3 regions of the Spiroplasma sp. DGKH1 genome follow, and region 1 is predicted to be linked to each of the others. Evidence: riboswitches for the same ligand, from Rfam matches in the RefSeq annotation. Region 1 holds a riboswitch; each other region holds the start of a gene.

Region 1 (6,307 bases):
TTACCAATTTAATTTTTATCTTTGGGTCATCGGGAGCAATTGTTAATAATAGTATAAGTGATAAAACTGATATTTTATTATTCCAACAAGCCATTACAAATAAATTCGGTAGTGATTCAATGGTATTTGTTTTTAATGTCCTTCCCGAAACTTTCCATATTATTAACCAAAATACTGTGGTGGGGTTTGGAAACTTCTTAGGAATTTTGTTTTTCCTAGCCTTATTCATTGCAGGATTAAGCACTACGGTTGGAAACACCGAAGTTATTGTGGATGCAATTGAGACCCAGTATCATTTTAAAAAACGTCGAGTTATTTTCGGAATATGTGCATTAATTATTGTGGTTGGATTAGCATTAGTATTTGAAAATACTTACCAGTTAATTAATTCTTTCCAATTATTAGCTGCGGGGTTAGATCTAATTTTAGTATCATTTGCGCAAGTAATCTTCTTTGTTCATAAAGCTAAAAAATTAGATATTCTAATTAAATATAACAATAAAGTTTCTTGAATTAAATTAGGAACATGATACCGCCTAATGATGTATTATGTTATCCCAGTTATTTTATTAATTATTATTGGCTTTTCGATTTATGATTTTGTAATTTCAACAACAACTAACCCCTGATATATTTCCATCTTAGCATTAGTGCTAGGAATTCTGGTGCCGATTATTTCAGCACTAGCTAATAGTCCTGAAATTTTTAATGCTAAAAATAAAATTAAGAAAACAATTATTCAAAATGAAATTTCAAAAGTAGCACAATCAAAATTAGAAGATGAGGTGGAATAGATGTTAACCATTGTCGCTTTAACAGTATTATTAGTAATCTTAATTTGTTTAGGAATTTTGTTCGCGTTCTTTATTTACAAAGATTTAAAACGAACTGAACATACAATTAAACTTGACCACGAACTAGCTGAGCAGAATTTATTAGAAGTTGATTTAGAAAGCGAATTAGAACAAGAAACCATAAAATAATTTTTATTAAGTATCAAAAAAACTTATTTGAACAATGAAAGTTATTAATAAGATTTGTAAACTAAATCACTGAAATTAAAGGAAAGTGTTATAATGATAAAGAATTAGATATAAAAATTAATAATTTAATATTTGAGAGTATATATAATACCAAATTTCTTGTTAACAAGATTTTTGGTATTTTTTATATCTAATTTTAATAATCTTATTTTAAAATATTAAAATTAAACACTATTTAGAAAGAGTGATTACCTATGAATCCAACTTCAACTGATCTTTTGATTAATAAAATTAATCATATTTTTGAAAAAAATATTCCTGCTTTAGACTTACCAGAAATAGTTAACCTTAATGAATTACTTGAAATAAGTAAATATAAACGTCAACCTTTTGAAGTTTATTGAGTATGAGAAAAAATGTTTACGAAAATAGAAAGTATGTTAACAATATACCAACAATTGCAAATAAACTTAGAACAATTATTATTTTCGGAATCGACAAATTTTATTTTTAAGTTTAGTAAATACCAAGGATCAATTATTCCGACCATCACAATTCACCCCCATAAAGTTAAATTAGAAATTCGCGAAGTTGAATCAGAAACTTCAGCAGTAAATACTTCTCAAGATGATTCTTCAGCAACTAATAGGAAACCAGAACCAAAATATCTTGAAATTCTTAGTGTCCTTAATAAATTATCTTTTGAAAAAATTTTAGAAAGATATGTTATTATTGAAGATGATGAAATGATTAGTTTTGCTGAACTTAAGTCTAATCCGCAGCTATTTGAATTTTATGCAAAATTTTATTTGCATAAAATTAAAACCGAAGTTAATCAATTAAATGTACTTTTAAAATTCCATGATCGAATTCTTATTATTGATATAGCACAACATTATTTTAAATTTTTAAATTCTTTTAAAATTCGCACAAAAGAAATGGTTGATTTTAGTGAACAATTTAAAATTATGGGTTATCAAGAATGAGGCTATATTAAAAAACAAAAATTATCTGCTTTTTTTAAAAACTTTAAGGAGAAAATTTTAAGTGATAGGAAGTTTAAAAAGAAAGAACGTAAAATGGCTGATGTTATTTTTAGTGATACTGGAGAATTTGAAACTTTTTTATGAAATGTTTTAAATGCTCAAAGTCGGTTATTAAGATTTATAGTGGCTAATAATCATTACCAAGTTTTTAACCAAAAATTAATAGATAATTATTTAAATATTATTCATAAAATTCAAGAAAAATGAAAACAAGAAATTGATGAGGGCGAATTAATAGTAACCCAAGTAAAAAAAATTAAAAAAAGAGAACAATTATTATTACGAAAAAAAATTAATGTAGAAAAAAGACTTAAAATAGGGATGATATCGCGTCTTGACTCCTATGAGTGTTCTTCAATGAATGCCGATGAAAACGAAAAAACTTTATAATTAAGGAAAAAAAGAATAATTATTATTCTTTTTTTATTATTTTACAAATTAAAAATAATATAGTAAGATATGTTTACAACTAAATAGCTTTGGAATAATAGATGTTTGGGAAAAGAGTTAGATTCTCTTGCTGTCCCAGCAACTGTGATGCGGATGAACGTTACATTGCCATTAAAGGAAACTTTGAGAAGGGTAACTAGTAAAATGATGCTAAGCCAGGAAACCAGTCTGTTATCTCACTAAATTTATGTTATTCCTGGGAATGAAATAACAAAATTATTTTGTAATCTTTAATAATCTTGCGCATGCTTTTTTTGATTACTTTTAAATAATTTAAAAATATTTGTACTCCTTTCCCTAATGAAGTGAATGCTTTTTAGTTGTCAAGGAAAAGTTGTTTTAGGGATTATTACAAGTTTTTTGTTAACTCTTCATAATTTATTAACAACTCCCATTAGCATTGAACGGGACTTAATATTGTTGAATAATTTAAAAAATCCAGATTACTTTTGGGTTTATTTTAGTATCGCTAATTAAGCAATTACTAAATTATTTTAGCTAGATATTTTTAATATATCTTTGAAAGGAGCAATTATGGCAGTACAAAAAAATAAATATTATCAAGATTCACTTTCACCCCTTGAATATGCTCAAAATAATTTTCAGGGGAAAATGCGGTCAGTTAATTGAAACGTCATTAATGATGATAAAGATTTAGAAGTATGAACCAGAATTACCCAGAATTTTTGATTACCAGAAAAAATTCCAGTTTCTAATGATTTAACATCATGACGTACTTTAAATCCAGAATGACAGCAACTAATTACCCGGACATTTACTGGTTTAACACTATTAGATACAATCCAAGCAACGGTTGGTGATGTTGCCCAAGTTCCTAACTCATTAACCGACCATGAACAAGTTATTTATACCAACTTTGCCTTTATGGTTGCTGTTCATGCCAGATCATACGGAACTATTTTTTCAACTTTATGTTCAAGTGAGCAAATTGAAGAAGCCCATGAATGAGTAATTAACACAAAAAGTTTACAAGAACGGGCTCAAGCATTAATTCCATATTATGTTGGGGATGATCCGTTAAAATCAAAAGTTGCCGCTGCTCTAATGCCAGGATTTTTATTATATGGGGGATTTTATTTACCATTTTACTTATCAGCACGTGGTAAGCTCCCAAATACTTCTGATATTATCCGGTTAATTTTAAGAGACAAGGTTATTCATAACTATTATAGTGGTTATAAATACCAACAAAAAGTTGCTAAATTACCACGAGCCCAACAAGAAGAAATGAAACAATTTGTTTTTGATTTACTAAATGAGTTAATTATTTTAGAAAAAAAATATTTACATGAACTTTATGAAGGTTTTGGCTTAGCTGAAGATGCGATTCGCTTTAGTTTATATAATGCTGGGAAATTTTTACAAAATTTAGGTTACGAATCACCGTTTAGTGAAGAAGAAACAAGAATTGCTCCCGAGATTTTTACTCAGTTATCAGCCCGCGCCGATGAGAACCATGATTTCTTTTCTGGAAATGGTTCTTCGTATGTAATGGGAATTACAGAAGAAACTGAAGATGAAGATTGAGAATTTTAAACGTGAGGAATAATTATGCATGAGGATATTATTAGAGTTTCCGACCACACAGTTACCAAACCAACCGGTGAAATGTATGTTGTTTATTTTTCTTCAACATCAAATAATACTCACCGCTTTATTCAAAAACTAAATATTAAAAACACACGAATTCCCTATGATTTATCAGAAGAAATCTTAGTTGACAAAGATTATGTTTTGATTTGTCCCACATATGGGGGTGGGGGCAATGATTATAAAGGAGCAGTTCCTAAGCAAGTAATTAAATTTTTAAATAACCACCAAAATCGCCAATTTTGTCGCGGGGTAATTGCCTCGGGAAATACTAATTTTGGTGACACCTTTGCGGTAGCTGGACCAATTCTTTCCAAAAAATTACAGGTTCCATTATTATACCAATTTGAATTACTAGGAACTCAACATGATGTCAAAACTATCAAAAAAATATTAAGTGATTTTTGAAAGGAATAGAATTTATGAAGACAAATAAAGTTTCTCTGTTAGCAAATAATGGAGATAATGAAGAATACATTGCTTTAAATGCAAAATCAAAACTATTTGAGCGGGGAAAAGATAATTTTCAATTAGACGTGTTAGCTGCTGAAAGTTATTTAAACCACCATGTGTTACCAAATCTTAAAAAGTTTGCAGATGTTAAAGAACGGATCACTTACTTAGTCAAAGAACAATACTATGATGAAACAATTATTAATAAATATCAAATTGCGGAAATTGAAAAATTAATAGCTCTTGCTAAAAGCTATCAACATCATTTTCCTAGTTTTATGGGAGCATTAAAATTTTTTAACGCTTATGCTTTAAAAACGTTTGATAATCAACAATACTTAGAAACATATGAAGACCGGGTAGTAATGAATGCATTATTTTTTGGGGATGGAGATTTTGAAGCTGCGCAAGCAATTCTAAAAGAAATGATGTTAGGGCGTTTTCAACCTGCAACTCCCACTTTTTTAAACGCGGGGAAAAAACAACGGGGAGAATATATCTCGTGTTATTTATTAAGAGTTGAAGATAATATGGAATCAATTTGTCGGGCAATTTCAACTTCCTTACAGTTGTCAAAACGTGGTGGGGGAGTGGCTTTATGTTTAACTAACCTGCGCGAATTTGGGGCCCCAATTAAAAATATTGCGAACCAAGCCACGGGAGTTATTCCGGTGATGAAAATTTTGGAAGATTCCTTTTCATATGCTAATCAATTAGGTCAACGCCAAGGAGCGGGGGCCGTATATTTAAATGTTCATCATCCTGATATTATGTTATTTTTAGATACCAAACGAGAAAATGCGGATGAAAAAATTCGGATTAAATCTTTATCATTAGGAGTTGTGATTCCGGACATTACCTTTGAATTAGCAAAAAATAATGAAAAAATGGCATTGTTTAGTCCTTATGATGTTCAAAAAGTCTATGGCAAACCACTGAGTGACATTGCCATTACTAAAGAATACTATAATATGTTAAATAATCCTGATATTAAAAAAACCTTTATTGATGCTCGAAAATTATTTCAAACAATTGCAGAGCTGCATTTTGAAAGTGGCTATCCATATTTGTTATTTGATGACACGGTTAATAATCGAAATGCCCATCCCGGGCGGATTGTAATGAGTAACTTATGTAGTGAAATTGTTCAGGTAAGTACGCCGAGTGAATATAATGAAGATCTTAGCTTTAAAAAAATTGGGGAAGACATTTGTTGTAATTTAGGGAGTGTTAATATTGCCAAAATGATGGAAAGTGGTAGCGAGTTTGCTAGTGCAATTTATCAAGCAATTAAAGCCTTAGACCATGTATCACGTAATAGTGATCTTGCTAGTGCCCCTTCAATTGAATATGGTAACCAAAAAAACCATGCGGTTGGTCTCGGAGCGATGAATCTCCATGGTTTTTTAGCAACTAATCATATATTTTATAATTCTCCAGAAGCAATTGATTTTACAAATATCTTTTTCTATGTAATGGCCTACCATGCTTTTAAAGCATCAAATCAATTGGCTCAGCAAGTTGGTGTTTTTAACGGCTTTCGGGAATCTAAATTTGCCGATGGTTCTTATTTCGATAAATATACCAAGTGTGCACCAAACCATTACCAACCGCAAACTGATAAAGTCAAAGCATTATTTACCAAATATAATGTGACAATTCCAACACAACAAGATTGAATTATGTTATGTGAACAAATTAAAACTACGGGACTGGCTAATTCTCATTTAATGGCTGTCGCTCCCACTGGCTCGATTAGTTATC
Region 2 (6,307 bases), on a different contig from region 1:
ATCACATGCATAAGGAATAATTCCTGAAAATTGGCATTCTAAACAAACATCAACTGGATGATTAATTGATCCATAACCAATATTATTATCAAACATACATTTAACTATTTTTAAAATAACAGGAATGTTATATTTCATGGCGCCATCCAATTCAACATAGCTAATATGTCCACCTAATGTGATTGCATGGAATGGTGCTTCTTTTTTTATTTTTTCAAAAATGCTAATATCTTGTTTAACATCAACATGGAATGAATTAACATAATAATTACTGTCATTAACACCAGGGATAACTCCATATTTTTTAACATCCATTCTAGTAAAACGTCCCGATAATCCTTCGGCTGGAGTGGCAATAACTGAATAGTTTAAATTATATTTTTGTTTATATTGATTAGCAATTTCATTCATTGTTAATACTGCTTGGTATAATAAATCATATGCTGCATCTGATTCACCGTGGCCTTTTCCAAAGATCATTTTCATAGCATTATGCCCACCAATAAAACCAATTGTTAAACTACCCTGGTTAATCATATTTCCAACATATTCATCTTTTGAAATGTCCTTATGATGTTTTCATACATTATTTTTTACCATAAAAGGAAATTGCTTTAATAATGCTGTTTTTTGATAATCAAAACGTTCTTTTAACTGTTTAGCAATTAAAATACTCATTGTTCTTACTTTTTCTAAAAATAAGGCACTTACTTTTTTTAAAAAATCATCGTATGATAAATTTTCTTCTTTAACTTCTTTCACCGCTTCAATGGCTAAACGCGGTAAATTCATAGTTGTAAAAGAAATATTACCACGACCAACTGGTGTTTTATATCCATTAACATTTTCAAAAGTTCTTGTCCGGCAGCCCATCGTCGCAACTTCATTTAAATAATTATTTGGATCAGCAGGATTTCAATTTTCATGCTTATTAAATGGTGTATCTAAAAAAACAAAATTAGGAAATAACCGAGTTGAATTCGTTTGGCAAGCAAGAATCAATAAATCAAAGTTTTTAGTTTTATAATTTAGTAACCCCTTTTCAGCTTGTTTTCAATTATTAATTGCTAAATTAAAATCTTCTTCCGAGTAAGAAATTCCTGCTTTAACTTTAAAGATCTGAATAGGAAAAATTGGGGTTTCGTTTTTTCCAAGTCCTTTTTGAGTTGCTAATAATATTTGTCTTATCACCATTCTTCCTTCGGAAGAAGTATCAGTTCCATAATTTATTGATGAAAAAACAACTTGGTTTCCTCCTCGTGAATGCATTGTATTTAAATTATGAATAAATCCTTCCATTGCTTGGAAAGTTTCTTTTTCTGTTGTAAGATATCCCTCCTCAAAAGCAATTTTAACTTGGTTTATATTTAAATTTAATAATTTACTAATTTCAAGTTGTGCTTCTTTATTAAGTTGCAAATCAATAGTGTTAATTTTTGTTTGAATTAGTGCTTGTCAATTTGCTTGGCTTTTTAAATTATTTAATTTTAAAATAAATTCTAATTGTTTGACTAAATTTTTGCGAAATGATTTCAAAACACCAGGAGCTAAAAAATAATCAAAAGCTGGAATTGCTTGACCACCATGTTGTTCATTTTGGTGTGATTGAAAAACGATTGCTGCTAGTGTGGCATAAGACTGAATAGTTTGTGGTTCGCGAACCATTCCATTCTTTGTTCAAAAACCATTAGCAAAAATATCTTTTAAATCATACTGCACACATGTTGTTGTTTTTGATGGATAATAGTCTAAATCATGAATATGAATATCCCCATTTTGATGAGCATCACGATATTCCTTACTTAATAAAAAGCGTAAAGCATATTCTTTGGCAGTTGTTGCAGCCATATTCATCATTTGACCAGCTGGTGTATCTGCTGACATATTAGCATTTTCATAAGTTGAATCATTTTTTTCAACATTAACAATTTTCATTATTTCTTCTTTTAAGGCATCAATATCATATGATTTTAAAGGATTTTCTTTAGTAAAAATAGCAAACGAATTACTAATAATACTGCTTATTGTTGAAGTAGTTCCTCCATCAGTTTCTTTGTTATATAAAAACTTTTTGTCATTTAATTTCATTCCCGCTTTTCCCCGTTTCTGTTTTAATTATTATTTAAGTACTTTAAATAAACAAAAATAATATTTAGTTATCTTTGTTGTATTTGTTAATAAAATTCAATAATTTATTATTTTTCATTTTTGTAAAAATACAAAAATTAAATAAATTACAGGATTACTTTATTCCAGAAGTAATCAAAGTTCAAAAACATGGTAGGTCTACTGGCTTTACTTCAACCTACTTACTGCCCTTCCCAAGAAATTTTCTCAGTGGTTATTACAGTGTTCGTCAGTTTTACAGTTGCTGGTACAGCTTGTGCTTTTAACACAATTCCCTAATTAAAAACCATATTTATTTTATTTAATTTTTGAAAGATCAACATCTTTCATACTTAAACTATATCATAAATAAACCAAAATTTTTCATTTTTAAATTAAAAAAATAAACTCCTAACCGTCGTTTATATTTTCATTCAAAATCTCATTTAATTTAGATAAATCAATATTTCCACCCGAAATAATGATTGTCACATTAGTATTTTGTATTAATTTAATTTTTTCAGATAAAACTCCTGCATAAGCTACAGCGCCAGCACCTTCTGCTAAAATTTTGTCTTTTGCTAATAAAAACAAAATTGCTTCTTTAACTTCTTTCTCTGAAACAGTAACAATTTCATCAACATATTGTTTACAAATTTCAAAAGTAATTAAACCAATTTTTTGCACATTAATACCATCCGCAATTGTTTTACTAGGTTCAACTTCAATTGATCTATCAAACTCAAAGGCTTTAGTTAAAGATGGCACATTTTCAACTTCAACACCAATAATTTTAACTTCTGGATTTAATGTTTTTGCGGCAATAGCAATACCTGAAATTAAACCGCCACCACCAACGGGAACAATTATTGTATCTAAACCTTTAACTTGTTCAATTAATTCTAATCCAATAGTACCTTGCCCACTAATAACCTCTTCATCATCAAAAGCATGTACAAATGTTAATTGCTGTAATTTTTGAACTTCTAATGCAGTTTTTAACGCCCCATCAAAATTAGAACCAGATAAAATAATATCTGCACCATATAATTTAGTTGCCTCAATTTTTGATTTTGGTGCATTTTCTGGCATTACTATAGTACATCTAGTATTTGTTAATAAACATGCCAAGGCAACACCTTGAGCATGATTGCCAGCAGATGCAGCAATAATCCCTTTAGCACGTTCGGCTTCATTCAAAGAAAGAATCTTATTTAAACTTCCTCTAATTTTGAAACTTCCTGTTCGTTGTAAATTCTCTAATTTTAAATATATTTCCGCATTAAGCATTTTTGATAGTGCCAAATCATGAATTATATTATCAGAGTTAATATAATCACTAATTCTATCTCGTGCTTCCTTAATTTTATCAATAGTAATCATCAGGGAAAACCTCTCTTGTATATGTGTCTTTGTTTTCATATATATTCTATTCCTTTAAATTTAAAAAACAATGAAATCCTAAAAATAATATATAATTTAAAAAACTAAGAAATTATATTCTTAGTTTTTTTCAAATTCTAAACTACCTGAATTAGTAAAGTTTATTGTTTTATCACCACTAGTTAGGTCAACATTAACATTTCAATTGGCTGTAAACTTTGTATCATCGCCAGTTTTAACAAATGTGCTTGTTCCTTTCTCTCCAATAGTAATTTGGGATAAATCATAATTACCCATTGGGTCCAAACTTTCGGAATTAAACCCTAAACTAGTAATAAAATTACCCAAGTATACTATACCTGTAGCAGATAAGATGCTCATTGGTATGTCAACACCATTAATTTTGGCCGAATTCATATCCATTATATTGTCAGGTATTAATGATAATGTCCCTTGACCTTTTTGAGCTAATGAATAACTACCATCACTATTTTTAGTAAATAAATGACTAACAAAAGTAAAAGTAATATAACTATTAATAGCTTTTTGTGCTTCTTCTGTAATCCCCGTTGTTGTTTCTTCTTTATGGCAAGCAACAATGTTACTTGCTCCGGTTGCTGTTAAACCAACAGCGCCAAAAATTGCTAATAACTTTTTCATTTCTTTATTTTCCTTTCTTTTAAAAATTTTAGGGAAATAAAATAATATAGTTATTACAATTGCTATAAATGAAGTTAATAAGTTTTTAACTTTCCCTGCTAATATCTTAATTAACTAAACACTAAAAAACAATAAGTTTCATAATTTAGAAAAATAATTATCAGTCTAAAAATTATAAATTCTCTAAAAAACTAAGTTTTTATATTTACACATATATATCTATTTGCTATAATTCCTTTGTGTCTAAGTAAATGAAAGGAATGAATATTAATGGCAAATATCAAATCACAAGTTAAAAGAATCAAAACAAATGAAAAAGCTAATTTAGCTAATAAATCATTTAAATCTTCAATTAAAACAGCAATTAAAAAAGCTAATTTAGCAATTGCAGAAAAACAAGAAAATGCTAATGATTTAGTAAACAGTGCTGTTTCATTAATTGACAAAGCTGTAACTAAAGGGATTTATCATGCTAATAAAGCAGCAAGAATGAAAAGTAAATTAATGATCCGTGTAAATTAATTTTAGGAAATAATTAGACTGGTATTAAATAAAAAATAGTAACTATCAAAGTAGTTACTATTTTTTTATTTTAATTTAAAAAGATAATTAGAATTCTAATTATCTTCATCATCTTGGTCATTATTCTTATTTTTATCCTTATTTCCAAAAGGATTAAACGGATTATCTTCTCTAAATTCTTCATCAAATAAAGAAGGATCCATTGTATATTTTTCACCACGCATTGCGGCATTAACTGCTTTTTGGTATTCTTCATTAGCACGCACTAATTTATTACGGTCAAGTTTAGGAGCAACAACCATTAAAGCAATGGCAGCAAGGGAAGCAACTAATCCGGCAATCATAAAGATCACACTAAATGCATAAATTAATTTATACGAAGAACTATTATTAATTTCATTGATAATATTATTTAAAGTTTGCTGTAGATCAGAATCCGGTGTTAGAATTCCACCAAATAACTTTGAATCACCAACATTAAGCCCACTTTTAGGAACACCAAGACCGTTAACAATATTGCTAACATAATTAGGTAACAAAATACTAATTAATGAAAGAGAAGAATATAATAAAATAATAACACTAATCCCGACTGTTAGCATTTTAACAGTATAATTATCTCTTTTAAAACGTTTTGTTCCTAATAATTCATAACCCATAAAAATTGCAGGAATAATCGGTAATAATCCACTAAATAAACTCATTGAACCAGCGCCAGCTAACGCCAGTTTTAACTTGGAAGAAAATGGAAATGGTCCCACAAAATTATCATTTCCAGCATGAATGCCCGCATCAGCGCCACCACCAACAATAATGACAGACCCGTTTCATTTATAAACAATTACATTCGTATCAATAGTAATTCCGAGAAATGACCCTAATAATCATAAAATAATTAAACCAACCGCCGCTAGGATCACTAATCCAGCCACAATTTTTTTAAATAATGGCATAAATTTAGGTTTAGTGCGGTAAGGATAAAAACGCGGGTCTAAACGGGGATGAATTGGCATATTAGCCATTTGTTGCATCATTTGGCCCATGTCTAGTTTGCTTGGATCAAAAGCATTCATTCCCATTCCAGCTCCCGTCATCGGTCCAGTATTTTGGGTAGAATCTTGGTGCTGATCTTTTTCCAATTCCTTAGCCGCTTTTTTATTCATCTGATCACGAGCATTATCAATTGCTTTTTCATCAACAAAATCAGCAATTTGGTCAATGCCATCAATGGTAACAACATTTTCCTGTGTAATGTAGTCTTTTTCAACTTTAAAATTATCACAAATATATTTAATATATTCAACATAGTCTTCATCTAATTGATTGAAAGTTGCCCCATCAATTTTTTCAATGGTGGCTGATTCATTTGTCACATTGGCTAACGCTTGCGCAAAGGCCATGGTATATTTTTCATCGTTAAATGATGCATCAAATTCTTTTTCTAAAGTTAATAAAGAACAAATTTGTTTGATTACTAACGCTTTAAATTCAGAATTAACAATAATTTGTGCTTTAATGTTATCGTCTTTAAACGTATTATATAAAGCATAAACAATGTGGGCATATAATTTATTTTCTTTCATTTTTTTGAACCATCTCCATAACATCTATTCATTATAGTCTATTCATTTAAATC
Region 3 (6,307 bases), on a different contig from region 1:
CTCATTGTGATCAGTCAACATAAGCATTTATAGTAATGGTTTCATTATTGCTAGGGGTAGCCGAACTAAAATCCCAATTAGCATCAATCTGATAATTATTATCAACCCCCGGTGTTAATAACTCCTGCGATGTTGCATTTTGGATATTTCCCACTTGCGAAATTATTGGGGTTGTAATTAATGTTAAACTTGACATTATTGTTAGTAAATTTTTCATTTTAATTCTCCTTTGCAAACATTCGTACGGATATTTTTCCGAATGTTATGATATGGCGTTAACTATCCATAATTTTATTATCTTTAAATTTTGTTGTTTCTTGGTCATTAAATGATAAATAATCTGATTGTAATAAATAATCTTTAATATCTTGATATTTAAACGTTTCTTTATTAATAATTGGTAATTGGGGTGATGAAAAAGCTAAATGATCTTTTGTTCACTCTTGTTGATTAGGAGTATCATAAATTTGAAACATAAATCCCCAGTGGGGTAATGAATAAGTAACTACTTCCCCATTATTATTAATTCAATATTCATTTGAATTAACTTCCAAACGAAAAACATGCTTCTGAGTTGTGGCATGTAATTTAAACAATCCCTTTGCTACTACACTTAGCGGCACATTCATACCCGGATTACCCGCTGCTCACTGGTTATATAAATCTAATTCTGAATAGACAATTGAGGGATTTTTTAAATCCGGGATATTTTTTTCAGTCGATAATAGTTTCTCTCAATGGTTTGAATTTCATCAAGTTGCGCGGTCTTCTCCTTTATACTTATAAGACATTGAAGCAAATTTAATAAAATCTTCACGTGCAGCATCACTTCAAGTTGTTTTTGCCTTGCTACTATTTAAAATATCATCAAATTTCTGGTGGGCCATTAATGCTACGCCACCGGCCGAAGTATCTTGGGTAATAAACTGGTTACTTTCAAAATTACTATCAAAAGTTATTGGTTCTTTTCCTTTTGTTGTCATTCCCATATCAGCAGTATCAATTAATTGTAGATACTGCGTCGCTTCTGTTAAATTATTAGCTGCTTGTAAATAAATAAAAAGATTATTATTTTTTGCAATATCTAAATAATCACGCTGATCCCAAATTGTTTTAGTATTGGTATCAACATAATAATTCTCATAAGCTACTCTGACTGTTTCTTTGTTTTCAACGACCGCTTTGGCAAAAGTTTTTACTCACGCCGGTTCTTGATATTGTTGATTGTTTGTTTGATCATTTAAACACCCCACCAATGGTGTTGTAATAGTGGTTAATAAAGTTAGACTCGTAAATATTGTTAATAATTTTTTCATTCTTAAATGTAACTACCTTTCTTGTGTTTTTTCATTTTCGCTTAATGGTTCTAATGGTTTCATTTCTAATGATGAAGTTGTTTCTAATTTTGCTTGGGTTTTTTTGGAAAAAATATTATAGGAAATAATACGTTTATCATCTTCATAAAATAAATAATATTGGAGATGGTTAACTCATAGTCTGGTTAAGGGATAAAATAAAACCCCGGCCATCATAATATTTCCCGCACAGTGAATACCATCATAAGATAACCCGTTTAATCATCAAGCAATTAAGGCAAAACTTTGCCCCCCATTGATTTGATTGCCAATGATGACCACTAACAGTCAGTTAATAACAGCAAAAACAAAACCAAATAATAACCCAAAAAGACCAGCAATAATAATAAAAGTTCACCATCATCTGAGAATTAACGGACGACAAACGCGTCCAAGTACCGCTAAAAGTGGCCAAATAATTAAGTATGGTAAAAACCAACTTAAATTAAAGCCCCAGTATAAACCATCAAGAAAACAAAAAATTAAACTAATACCAAAACTCATATAAAAAGGAAAATAAACTCCAGCAAATAAAATTAATAATGTCACTGGCTCAATGTTCGGTAAAAAAGCCATTGCTTCTTTTAAAGCAAAAACTAACGCCGCATAAATTGGAATTAAGCAAATTTGAATTAAAGTTTTAATAGTATAGGGACGCTTATGAAACAAAAATTTTGTTTTTAGTCTACCTCAAAAATTTTTCATAATTTTATTGTGTAACTAACATTAAATTAAAAATATCATTATTTTTCAAGAATAAATCATCAATCCCCACCCCACAAATATCAGGAATATTGCTTTTAGGATCAGTATTACCCTTACATTTTGAATTTGTGGGACTGGTAATTGCTCAATATTCAGAATCATGAGCTGTTTTTTTAATTCATCCGTTGTTAGTATTAACTCCTTCTAGCCAATGTCCTAAAGAACCACTGGCAATAACCTCAAAGCTATCAGGATAATTTTGCATTAAATCTCCTAATGTTAACATTGTTGATTCATAGTTGGAACTAAACAACATTTCATGGACCGGTTTTGTCGCATCGTAGGCATTAATTTTTATTTTTAAAGTATTATCAACCCGATTTTTTAATGCAAAATACTTTGGTAAATATGTAATGTTTAAGATTACCGAAGCACTAAAAATAATACTCGCAATGGCAATTATTAACCACATTACTCAATTTTTTTTATTAGTTTTATTCATATTGTTCTCCTTTAATTATGAGTTCTTAACAACTAAAAAAACGCTTTTGGAGCGTTTTGAATAATTATTAATTAGTAGGTTTTGGTTAGAAAATCAACCTTCATTTTAACTACTAGTAAACAATTAATTATCCAAACCCCAGGGATAATAATTATCGTATTGATAATTGGTTTGTAAATTTTTAGATCGGTCTACTGGCTTAGCTTCATTTTACTTACTATTCCTTCTCAAGATCTTTATCTCAATGGATTTTTATAGTGTTCATCAGCATTACAGTTGCTGGGACAGCCTAGGACTTGCACCTAATTCCCGTAATATCCAAAATTTGCTTTTTTAAGTTGTTATCTTAATAATATGAAGAAGTTGTCAAAATTGCAAGCATTATTTTATTTTTTACATCTAAATAAACTATTTATTATTTAATTCATATAAATAAAGATGATTTATATCAGCACTAACTACTGAAAAAAATAATTTATGATCAGAAGTCTCAAAAAAACCAGCAGCATAACTCTCTAACATGTTAGCAACCACAATTCTAATTGTACCATCATCATTCAATTGTAAAATTTGATGACTCCCATAATTGAAAGCCAAAATAGTGCCATCATCCAATTGCGCAATAGTCTGAACAAGAGTAGCGGTTTGTGATAAAAGTTTAAAATTATCTGATCCAATTTCTCAAGAATAAATATTATTCTCTGTAACAATTTTTATCAAATCCCCAAAATTTGGATTTTTATTAATTAATAAAAATCCAATAACTTTCCCACCGTGATTAGACGTTTCATAGAAATCATATGTTTTTTTAAGTGTTCAATCAAAATCAAAAATATAAATATATTTATCACTAGCAGCTAAAAACTGCCCATTAGAAAGTGGGAAAAAGTAAAGAATCTTATCAGGGCCACTAAATTTTTTAAGCAAAATTAACTTAGGTATTGATCCACTCAATTCTAAAGAATAAATTAGCAAATTATTAAAATTACCAGCAAAAACATAAATTTTACCATCTAACAACTGCACAATTTTATAAAATGTAATGTTAGATTCTGGAACATCAATGAAATCTTTTTTAAAAGAACCATCTCGATTTAACTCAACAATTTTTTTTCCTAAATTTAATAATATCGTTGAATCTTTCAATTCAGCTAATTTGGTATAATCAGTCGAAACTCCCCCTAAATTAGTCATATCAAAATGAGCAGTTTGTTTTTTTATTTTTCCAATATTAGGATTATATACTTGAAAATAAATTTCAATTGGTTCTACATTATCAGAAACATATATTTTGCTGTCTTTTTTTGCAGTCACTTTTGCAGTTGAAGAGGTAATTGACAACAACTCAATTTCTTCGATTTTTAGATCTTTATTTTTAGCAGCCAATGCTTTGCTAATAGTTTCAGATTTATTATTTACAATATTACCAATATTTGGCTCAATTAAATCTTGCGATACTAATTTTTTCCCACCAGTATTAAAATAAACCATCAAAGAATCACCAGGAATATAAACAGTACTATCTGGTTTAACAACAATTTTAGCTTCTGATTTATTATAGTTCTTAACTAATATTTGATTAATTTTTAAATTAGGATTTTCCTTGCCAAGATTATTTAAAACATCTTTTTCAATTGATGGATCATTAACTTCACCCACAATAATTTGGCTGCTCAAATCTGTTTTTAAAGTTACTACTTGCGGTAAAAAAGTAACAGTAACTTGTGAATTATATTCATAATGACCACTAGCTGATTTTGCCGCAATAACTGCTGATGTTCGTGTAGTATTTCTTAAAAAAATATCTTCAACAACTACTCTAGGATTATGCTTTTTTACTTCTGCTAAAATTGTTGAATCTTGATTATCGGCAATATGGCCTAAAACATTATCATCAAAATCTTCAGCTAAAGCAATAAGATTAACCCCGCCATTAAAATTATTACTTGTCACTTTTTTAGAAGCAGAAAAATAAAATCCTAATCCCGTAGCCAAACCAGCAGCCACCAACAAAATAAAAATTAAAAAAGAAATCAAAAAATTACGGCGCATCTTTGACATATGCTTTAAACTATGCAAATGCATCATGCCCAATTGATTAATTTTACTATCAACATTTTTTAAATAATTAATATCTTCACTATTTGAAATTGGATAATTTAGATTTGGCAGATCTTGTGAAACCAAAGTTGGTGGATCAAAAGCTTTATCTTTCTTTACTATATTATTAGGGGTTTCATTCAAAAAGACTTTATTATTATAAGGAATAACATTTTTACGAACAATATCCTTATAATCACCTTTTATATCAAACAAACTACTTTTTACAAATAGCCCAAAATGACGATTAGCACACCGTAAATATAAGACTATTTTAATATCATACTCTTCTTTTAATTCCACCAAACTCTTATTTCTAATTTCTAAAAATATTAAATTCTTTAAAAAATCTGGTCGAGTGGCCTTAATAGTATTTAATTTATTTTGTAATTCTGCTTGACATTGCGCACACAAAAAATTAGGAATCATATTTTTCATAGTTTTTTACCCTCTTTTTTATAAATTAGTATACGTTATATTATACATCAAAAAAAAAAAAAAAAGATTTATGACATTTTTATATTTTCAAACTAATTTAATCCTCTTAAAAGAAATGGTTAAATTCATTTTTTTACTTTACTAATTAAATAAATTATTAGTGCAAAAACTAAGATTCAAGAGCAAGAAATTACTAAGGGAACAGTGAGACTATCAAATAAATTGTAGGTTCCTTGGTCAACAATTGGATGGTGATTATATAAAGGCACAAAATTATACCACCCAAGAATCATCACTCCCATTGGGTAAGTAAAGGGTAAGCAATAACTAAAATATTTTAAATAATGACTAGCTTTAATTACTAATAAAGGTAAATATAGCCCTGATAAAAAGACAGCTAATAAAAATATAATCCCGGCTAATAACACTGTTACTTTAAAATTATTGAAAGCAATTCCTAGGCAAAAACCAATTAAACAAGCTAAAATAGAATTCAGAACAACAGCAATAAAAACATAAAATCAATTAATTCAACTAAAATTAATTTGAGAATTATAAACTAAAAACCCAAAACCCATAATTCACATTGAACTAATAATACTAATTAATAAATTATATAAAATTAAACTAACAATAAAATCTTTAACATTTACCATCAACACAGCTAAATGCTTATAAAACTTGGTAACTCGTAGTTCAGCAATCGTAATAGCAAGGTTAATTAAACCAATAGTGGGACCAATTGATAAAATAATGCCTGGTAATACAATAAAAGCAGCTTTTCCAGCCACTTGGCTGTTCATTAAACTTGCTAACTGGGTCATAATTACTAAGAAGATAACTGGTAACACAAAAACTAAAAATCATAATAAAATTGATTTATTTTGGTAACGTCAAATTAAGTGGAAAGTCTTCATTTTAATATGCCCCCTTGTTAAAATGGAAATACTTAAAATATCATCATCCTAAAATTACTAATAAAATAACACCAATTAAAACTAAACTAATTATTAATGGAATTGTTAAGTTGGAAAAAATACTATAATCACTAGCTTTGACAAGTGGTTGGCCAGTCACCGGAATAACCGGCGGAGAATAATATCAACTAACTAATAAAATTCCCATTGGGTAAGTAAAGGGTAAGCAATAGCTAATAATTGTTAAAAATAAATTATTTTTTAAAATTATGAGGGGCAGATATAACCCT

Evidence for each region. A riboswitch is a leader RNA that binds a small molecule or an ion and turns the genes downstream of it on or off. The one in region 1 is predicted to bind cobalamin.
Region 2: it holds a riboswitch for cobalamin, as region 1 does, so the genes downstream of both, QPK10_RS01565 (anaerobic ribonucleoside triphosphate reductase) here and nrdF (class 1b ribonucleoside-diphosphate reductase subunit beta) in region 1, are expected to answer to the same signal.
Region 3: it holds a riboswitch for cobalamin, as region 1 does, so the genes downstream of both, QPK10_RS00805 (hypothetical protein) here and nrdF (class 1b ribonucleoside-diphosphate reductase subunit beta) in region 1, are expected to answer to the same signal.

Annotation. Positions count from the first base shown of each region.
Region 1 is NZ_JASTWG010000007.1:75,882-82,188, reverse strand. Features, by position in the region: gene QPK10_RS06040 (sodium-dependent transporter) at 1-794, shown strand, start outside; gene QPK10_RS06035 (hypothetical protein) at 795-983, shown strand; gene QPK10_RS06030 (hypothetical protein) at 1,238-2,419, shown strand; cobalamin riboswitch at 2,488-2,666, shown strand; gene nrdF (class 1b ribonucleoside-diphosphate reductase subunit beta) at 3,014-4,036, shown strand; gene nrdI (class Ib ribonucleoside-diphosphate reductase assembly flavoprotein NrdI) at 4,052-4,507, shown strand; gene nrdE (class 1b ribonucleoside-diphosphate reductase subunit alpha) at 4,513-6,307, shown strand, end outside.
Region 2 is NZ_JASTWG010000002.1:4,452-10,758, forward strand. Features, by position in the region: gene QPK10_RS01565 (anaerobic ribonucleoside triphosphate reductase) at 1-2,088, opposite strand, end outside; cobalamin riboswitch at 2,262-2,433, opposite strand; gene ilvA (threonine ammonia-lyase) at 2,518-3,489, opposite strand; gene QPK10_RS01575 (lipoprotein) at 3,610-4,149, opposite strand; gene rpsT (30S ribosomal protein S20) at 4,420-4,671, shown strand; gene QPK10_RS01585 (hypothetical protein) at 4,767-6,254, opposite strand; gene holA (DNA polymerase III subunit delta) at 6,293-6,307, opposite strand, start outside.
Region 3 is NZ_JASTWG010000001.1:180,205-186,511, forward strand. Features, by position in the region: gene QPK10_RS00790 (hypothetical protein) at 1-217, opposite strand, end outside; gene QPK10_RS00795 (lipoprotein) at 276-1,316, opposite strand; gene QPK10_RS00800 (hypothetical protein) at 1,329-2,060, opposite strand; gene QPK10_RS00805 (hypothetical protein) at 2,065-2,562, opposite strand; cobalamin riboswitch at 2,729-2,899, opposite strand; gene QPK10_RS00810 (hypothetical protein) at 2,971-5,100, opposite strand; gene QPK10_RS00815 (ABC transporter permease) at 5,220-6,017, opposite strand; gene QPK10_RS00820 (ABC transporter permease) at 6,019-6,307, opposite strand, start outside.